DNA from 2 places in the Streptomyces sp. NPDC045026 genome. Region 2 is predicted to be linked to the other one. Evidence: riboswitches for the same ligand, from Rfam matches in the RefSeq annotation. Region 2 holds a riboswitch; the other holds the start of a gene.
The links. Region 2 has a riboswitch for cobalamin ahead of metE (5-methyltetrahydropteroyltriglutamate--homocysteine S-methyltransferase). Riboswitches for the same ligand answer to the same signal wherever they lie in the genome.
Positions count from the first base shown of each region.

Region 1: it holds a riboswitch for cobalamin, as region 2 does, so the genes downstream of both, nicT (Nickel transporter NicT) here and metE (5-methyltetrahydropteroyltriglutamate--homocysteine S-methyltransferase) in region 2, are expected to answer to the same signal.

Region 1 is NZ_JBWKIS010000009.1:91,093-94,956, reverse strand. Features, by position in the region: gene rho (transcription termination factor Rho) at 1-99, shown strand, start outside; gene AC07EJ_RS21020 (GNAT family N-acetyltransferase) at 160-648, shown strand; gene AC07EJ_RS21015 (inorganic diphosphatase) at 802-1,236, shown strand; gene AC07EJ_RS21010 (ArsR/SmtB family transcription factor) at 1,272-1,634, opposite strand; cobalamin riboswitch at 1,724-1,947, shown strand; gene nicT (Nickel transporter NicT) at 1,977-3,071, shown strand; gene AC07EJ_RS21000 (YoaK family protein) at 3,102-3,830, shown strand.
Region 2 is NZ_JBWKIS010000004.1:23,580-27,443, reverse strand. Features, by position in the region: gene metE (5-methyltetrahydropteroyltriglutamate--homocysteine S-methyltransferase) at 1-1,628, opposite strand, end outside; cobalamin riboswitch at 1,795-2,018, opposite strand; cobalamin riboswitch at 2,100-2,297, shown strand; gene AC07EJ_RS10670 (ABC transporter substrate-binding protein) at 2,444-3,436, shown strand; gene AC07EJ_RS10665 (FecCD family ABC transporter permease) at 3,433-3,864, shown strand, end outside.

The DNA.
Region 1 (3,864 bases), on a different contig from region 2:
GGACACGCCGGGCTCGAGACGCTCGTCGAGCGGATCCGGCAGACACCGGACAACGCGACGTTCCTGCGGCAGGTGCAGTCCACCGTCCCTGCCGCGTGAGACGGCCGCCGTACACCGTCCCGGTTCGATCGGCGCGGCCAGATGCGTAATACTCTCACTATGACTTCGAGCATTACAGCCGCGGGGAGCGCGGAGGACGGCCGGAGCGTCCGGGTACGCAGGGCGACCGCCCGCGACGCCAAGCGGCTGACCCGGCTCGTCCGTACGTCCCGCGCCTACGAGGCCCCGTACGCGTCGATGGTGGCCGGCTACCGGGTGGGCCCCGACTACATCGAGGCCCATCGCGTCTTCGTCGCCGTCGGCGCCGACGACCTGGTGCTCGGGTTCTACGCGCTCACGCTCGTGCCGCCGGAGCTCGACCTGATGTTCGTCGCCGACGCGGCGCAGGGGCTCGGCATCGGGCGGCTGCTGGTCGCCCATATGAAGGACGAGGCGCGCGCCGCCGGACTCACCTCGGTCCGCGTGGTCTCGCACCCGCCCGCCGAGGGCTTCTACCGCAGTACGGGAGCCGTCCGCACCGGCACCGCGGCCGCCGACCCGCCCGCCGTGATGTGGGACAGGCCCGAATTGGAGTTCCCGATCGGCTGACGCGCCCCTACTCCCGGGAGCACACTCGGGGTGGACGAGGAGGCCGGCTTGGACAACGAGGTCCGACACACCGACGCAGCCCACGGCACCGACGCGGTCCACGCGTTCGACGTCACCGTGGAGATCCCCCAAGGCTCCCGCAACAAGTACGAGATGGACCATTCCGTCGGCCGGATAAGGCTCGACCGGATGCTCTTCACCTCCACCCAGTACCCGGCGGACTACGGATACATCGTGGGCACGCTCGGGCGCGACGGCGATCCGCTCGACGCGCTCGTCCTGGTGGGCGATCCGACGTTCCCCGGCTGCACCGTCGAATGCCGGGCGATCGGCATGTTCGTGATGCGGGACGAGAAGGGCATGGACGAGAAGATCCTGTGCGTGCCCGCGCACGATCCGCGCCATACCTCCGTGCAGGACATCGAGGACATCCCCGAGTTCGACCGTCTGGAGATCACACACTTCTTCGAGGTCTACAAGGACCTGGAGCCCGGCAAGTCGGTCGAGGGCTCGCACTGGGAGGGCCGCGACCTCACGTACGCGGAGATCGCCGCCGCGCGCCGCCGGGCCGACGGCCAACGGGGCTGAGGGACAGAGCAGTCGGCCACGACGGCGCGCACGTGTCAGTGCGCGCCGTCCGTCGCGCAGTGCTCGAGAAGGTCCGCGGTCGCCGCGTCGACGACGCGGTAGCGCACGATCCTGCCCTCCTTCTCCCCCTCGACCACTCCGGCCGCGCGCAGCAGCCGCAGCGCCTGCGAGACCGCCGGGTCGTTCATGCCCGTGGCCACGGCGAGATCCGACACGGCCAGCGGACCTGCCCGGTACAGCGCTAGGAGCAGTGCGAGGCGGCGGGGATCGGCGAGCAGGGAGAACCGGTCGGCCCAGGTGCGGGCATGTCCTGGCTCGCCGATGGCGGCGATGGCTTCGCAGACCCGGTGGCCGTCGATCGTGCGGCGGTCGGCGCGCTCGGCAGGGACGAGATGCATGGCCCCATCCTCGCAGCCGCCGATGTGATCTTGAATACCCGCGCACACCTACGCAGCTGTGCAGCCTTGCAGGCATCGCCGACCGGCCTCTACTGTGGGCGGGCCGTGGTGCTCGGGAATTCGGTGACGGTCCCTCAAAGGACTCAGACCGAAGCGGCCCTCGCCACTGTGATCGGGCCCCGGGTCCCTCGGCAACGAGACGACTCGGGACGCCTCGCCCCACTGAGCCACTGGCTGCCGCGCGCAGCTGGGAAGGCAGGGGCGGACGCGGACACCCGTCAGCCAGGAGACCGGCCACGGCATCTCACGAAGTGATTCCACGAGGTGTTGGAGCGTGACCGCATGACCCTGTCCGTGAAGTCCCCGGAGACCGGACGCGACGCGTTCCACTGGCGGCGCGAGGACACCGTCCGCACCGCCGGGCTCCTCGCGGTGATCGCCGCACTCCATGTCGCCGCCTTCGGCATCCTGTTCCTTCTCGTCGTGCCGGAGCACTACGAGGTGGGGTCCAAGGCCTTCGGCATCGGCCTCGGCGTCACCGCGTACACCCTGGGAATGCGGCACGCGTTCGACGCGGACCACATCGCCGCGATCGACAACACCACCCGCAAGCTGATGGCCGACGGCAAGCGCCCGGTGTCGGTGGGGTTCTGGTTCGCGCTCGGTCACTCCAGCGTCGTGGTCCTGCTCGCCGCGCTGATCGCCGGAGGCACCCAGCTCGCCGGGCGGATCATGAACGAGGGATCCGCCACCCATCAGACGCTCGGCGTCATGGGCACCACCATCTCCGGGTCGTTCCTCTACCTCATTGCGGCGCTCAACCTCGTGGCCCTCGTGGGAATCCTGCGGGTGTTCCGGGCGATGCGCGCGGGCTCGTACGACGAGGCGGAGCTCGAACAGCACCTGGATTCACGGGGGTTCATGAACCGGATCCTCGGCCGGTTCACCAAGTCCATCACCCGTCCGGGCCAGATGTACCCGCTCGGATTCCTCTTCGGCCTCGGCTTCGACACGGCGACCGAGGTCACGCTGATGGTGATGGCGGGCAGCGGCGCGGCGGCCGGGCTGCCCTGGTACGCGATCCTGTGCCTGCCGCTCCTGTTCGCCGCCGGGATGAGCCTGTTCGACACCCTGGACGGGACGTTCATGAACTTCGCGTACCAGTGGGCGTTCTCGAACCCGGTGCGCAAGGTGTTCTACAACCTGGCCATCACCGGCCTGTCGATCGCCGTCGCGTTCCTGATCGGCACCATCGAGCTCGTGGGTGTCCTGCACGACAAGCTCGACCTGCGGGACTCGGTGACCGGCTGGATAGCGGGGCTCGACCTGGACAACGTCGGGTTCATCATCGTGGGTCTCTTCGTCGTCGTCTGGGCGGGGGCCATCGGGTACTGGCGGCTCGCGAAGGTCGAGGAACGCTGGGCCTTGCGGACCTGATCCGGCGGGCCGCCGGGGCCCGGACTCCGTATGGTCGTGCGGGTGAGTGAAGCCAGCGTTCCACCAGCGGCGCCGGTGCCCGTGCCGCGCAGGTCCACCCTCCCCGCGGCCCTCACGGTCCTCACGGTCGTGAGCGGCTTCGTCGACGCGGTCAGCTATCTGGGCCTCGGCCACGTCTTCGCGGCGAACATGACCGGCAATGTCGTCGTCATCGGCTTCGCCGCCGCGGGCGCTCCCGGGTTCTCCGTCCTCGGGTCACTCACCTCGCTCGGTGCGTTCCTCGCGGGAGCCGTGTGCGCCGGGCGGCTGACGAAGGCCTTCGCCGGGCGGGCCAGGGAGACCTGGGTTCGGTCGGTGTTCGTCACGGAGGCGGTCCTGCTGGCCGTGGCGACAGCCGTCGCGTTCGCGTGGCCGGGCGGGGCGGCGTACGCGCTCATCGCGGCCCTCGCATGGGCGATGGGGCTGCGCAACGCGACGGTCCGCAAGCTCGCGGTCCCGGACATGACCACAACGGTCCTCACGATGACGCTGACCGGGCTCGCCTCGGAGTCCTCGCTCGCGGGCGGGACCGATCCGCGGGCGGGGCGGCGGATCGTCTCCGTGGTGGCGATGCTGGCGGGTGCCGCGCTCGGCGCGCTCCTCGTGCTGCACCACGGCCTCGGCTGGCCGCTCCTCGCCGCCACCCTGCTCGTGACGGCCACCGCGGTGGCCTATCGCGAGCCGGCCGCCGACGAGGGGGACGACCTCCGATCGGCCTAGTCCTACGGGCGCCGACCGCCCGAGCTCACTAGCG
Region 2 (3,864 bases):
CGCGAGATGTCACCGGCGAGGATCGGCGGACGGACATAGCGCGTGCCGTACGACTGCACCCAGCCGTGCTGCGTGGCCAGATAGCCGGTGAGCTGCTCGGCGAAATACTGCACCATGTCGTTGCGTTCGGGCTCCCCGTGCACCAGGACGTCGATACCGGCCTTCTCCTGGAAGGCGATCACCTCCTGGATCTCGGCCCTGACCCGCTCCTCGTACGCGGCCTCGTCGATCCGCCCCGCCCGCAGTCCCGCGCGTGCGGTGCGCAGCTCCGCCGTCTGCGGGAACGAACCGATGGTCGTGGTCGGCAGCAGCGGGAGGCCGAGGCTGCCGCGCTGGGCCGCCGCCCGCTGCGCGTACGGCTGCGCGCGGCGGGCGTCGGCCGCCGTGACCGCCGCCGCGCGAGCCCGGACCTGCGGGTCGCGGGTCAGGGTGGACGTGGTCCGGGAGGCCAGGTCGGCGCGGTTGGCGGCGAGTTGGGCCGAGATCGCGTGGGTGCCCTGCGTGAGACCGCGCGCGAGGGTGGCGATCTCGGCGGTCTTCTGGCGCGCGAAGGCGAGCCAGCGCAGGATCTGCGGATCGAGGTCCCGCTCGAGAGCCGCGTCGACGGGGACGTGCAGGAGGGAGCACGAGGCGGCCACGTCGACCCGGTCGGCCAGGCCGAGCAGGGTTCCGAGCGTGGCCAGCGACTTCTCCAGGTCGTCGACCCAGATGTTGCGGCCGTTGACGACGCCCGCGACCAGGCGCTTGCCGGGCAGCCCGCCGACGGCGCCGAGGGCGTCCAGGTTGGCGGCGGCGGCCTCGGTGAAGTCGAGGGCCAGCCCCTCGACCGGAGCCCCGGCGAGGACGGGCAGGGCGTCACCGAGCCGGTCGAAGTACGAGGCGACCAGCATCTTGGGCCGCTCGGTGAGGGCGCCGAGGTCGCGGTAGGCGCGCCCGGCGGCGTTGAGTTCGGCAGGCGTGCGGTCCTCGACGAGGGCGGGCTCGTCCAGCTGCACCCACTCGGCGCCCGCCTCGCGCAGGTCGGCGAGGACTTCGGCGTACACCGGCAGCAGACGGTCGAGCAGGGTCAGCGGCTCGAAGCCGGCGGCCACCCCGGGCGCGGGCTTGGCGAGCAGCAGATAGGTGACCGGGCCGACGAGAACGGGCCGGGCCGACAGGCCCAGGGCGAGGGCCTCCTTGAGCTCGGCAACCTGCTTGGTGGAGTCGGCCGTGAACTCCGCCCCCGGCCCCAACTCCGGTACGAGATAGTGGTAGTTGGTGTCGAACCACTTCGTCATCTCCAGCGGCGCCACGTCCTGTGTGCCGCGCGCCATGGCGAAGTAGCCGTCCAGCGCGTCGGCCTCGACGGCCGGGATGTGCCGCTCGGGGACGGCGCCGACCATGACCGTGGCGTCCAGGACGTGGTCGTAGAGCGAGAAGTCGCCGGTGGGGACTTCGCCGATGCCCGCGTCGGCGAGTTCGAGCCAGTTCGCGCGGCGCAGGCCGGCGGCGGTGGCGCGGAGGGTGTCGGCGTCGACGTGGCCCTTCCAGTAGCCCTCGATCGCCTTCTTGAGTTCGCGGGCAGAGCCCTGGCGGGGGTAGCCGTACACGGTGGCCCGTGCTGCCGCGGCTGCGGACTTGGTGGTCACGGAGATCTCCTTCGCGAGACGAATCCCTGAGATCCCGGAGAGGGGACGAGAGCGCGAAGGGTGACACGGACCGGACGGTGCGGTCGCGTACGGCAGGGCACGCGCGCCCGTTCGGTGTGTACGCCGACCCGCCCTCGAGGTCACCGGGATTTCCGCGCACGAATGGCTCGCACGCGGGCAACGGGCAGGTCTTCGGACTCGCGGGCACGTCCACCCGATGTCGGGCGGACACCTACTGGCCGTCGCTTCCCAGCCCGATCCATCGGGCCAGTGCGTGTGACGGCGGTCGTTCCAGCTCACCGCTGCGGGGCAGTCCCGGATTCCCACCGGGTTCCCTCTTACGACGCTCCCGTCTGGCGGACGGGGCGAACCAGCTGCACCGGTCACCCTACGCACGCGGAACGGTCCGACGCGAGCCGGACCCCAGGGGGCCCGGTCGCTTTCGGGCGCCGTGGTAGCTTTCCAAGACCAGTCGAACTCATGCCCGTCTGCCCCGCATTGCGGGAGCTCGGACAGGTATGTGTCAGGGAATCCGGTGCGAATCCGGAGCTGACGCGCAGCGGTGAGGGTGACGGGCGAGGCATCGGCCACTGGACGGCACACGGTCCGGGAAGGCGCCTCGTCCGGGTGATCCCGAGTCCGAAGACCTGCTGGCAGCCTTCGTGGGCCCCGGTCGGGGCGGCGGGGGAGACCGTGCGACCGGGCTCCGCGCATGAGCCCTCGACATCGAGGAAGTCCCCGTGTTCTTCGCGAACTCCGCCACACCCCATGGCTCGCGTCGCCTCATATCCCGTGCCGCGCTCTGTCTCGCCGGGATGTTCGCCCTGGCCGCCTGCGGCAGCGGCGGATCCGCCCGCACACCGGCAGCGCAAGGCAGCGCCGACGGATATCCCGTCGTACTCGACAACTGCGGTGCGCGGGTCGAGGTGAAGGCGGCCCCCGAGCGCGCCGTCTCCCTCGACCAGGGCTCGACCGAGATCATGTTCGCCCTCGGCCTCGGCGACCGCATGGCCGGCACCGGAACCTGGACCGACCCGGTGATGAAGGGACTTGAGAAGGAGAACGCGAAGGTCGAGCGGCTCGCCGACCGCTACCCGTCGTTCGAGAAGGTCCTGGACGCCGAGCCCGACTTCGTCGCCGCGTCGTTCGGCGCCACGCTGAGCAAGGGCGGAGTGGCGACACGCGACCAGTTCGCGAAACTGGGTGTACCGGCGTACCTCTCGCCCTCCGACTGCGCCGGCAAGGACAACAGCGGCGGCGGGGACGGCGCCCGCACCGAGACCCTGGGCATGGAGACCGTGTACGGCGAAGTCCGCGATCTCGCCGCGGTCTTCGACGTGCGCGAACGGGGAGAACGGCTCGTCTCCGCACTCAAAGCCCGGGTCAAGAAGGCCACCGGCGGCATCGACGCCTCCCGGACGACACTCCTGTACTGGTTCGCCAACTCCGACTCCCCTTATATGGCGGGCTGTTGCGGCGCCCCCGGCGTCATCACACGCGAGGTCGGAGCGAAGAACGTCTTCGACGACACCCGTGACGAATGGCCGCAGATCAACTGGGAGACGGTCGCCGACCGGGACCCGGACGTCCTCGTCATCGGCGACCTGACACGCCGCTCACAGACCGCCGAATCCGCCGCCAAGAAGATCGAGTTCCTGGAGTCCAACGCGGTGACCAAGAACATGACCGCGGTGAAGAAGAGGCGGTACGTGCTGCTCAGCGGGCAGGCCATGAACCCGACCATCCGTACGGTGGAAGGCGTGGAGCAAGTCGCCGCGAAAATACGGGCGTTCGGCCTCGCGGGATGAGCGTGGAAGCGGCGCCGTCTCCGGCCGCCGGGAAGCGGCCACAGGTGGTGCGCGGCGCGCTCGCCTGGCCGGCGGGCTTCGCGGTCCTCATCGCCTCCGTGGCCCTGGCCATCACCATCGGCCCGGCCGACATCGGCATGACCGACGTCTGGTCGGCCGTGGTCTCCCATCTCGGCCTGGGTGAACCGGAGTTGACCCCCATCCGCGACGGCATCGTGTGGAACCTGCGGCTGCCGCGCACCCTGCTGGCCGCCGTGTGCGGCGCGGGGCTCGCGGTGTGCGGAGCCGTGATGCAGTCACTGCTGCGCAACCCGCTCGCCGACCCCTTCGTCCTCGGCGTCTCCTCCGGCGCTTCGACCGGTGCGGTCATGGTCGTCGTACTCGGCGTGGGCGGCGGCGCCCTGTCGGTCTCGGGCGGCGCCTTCCTC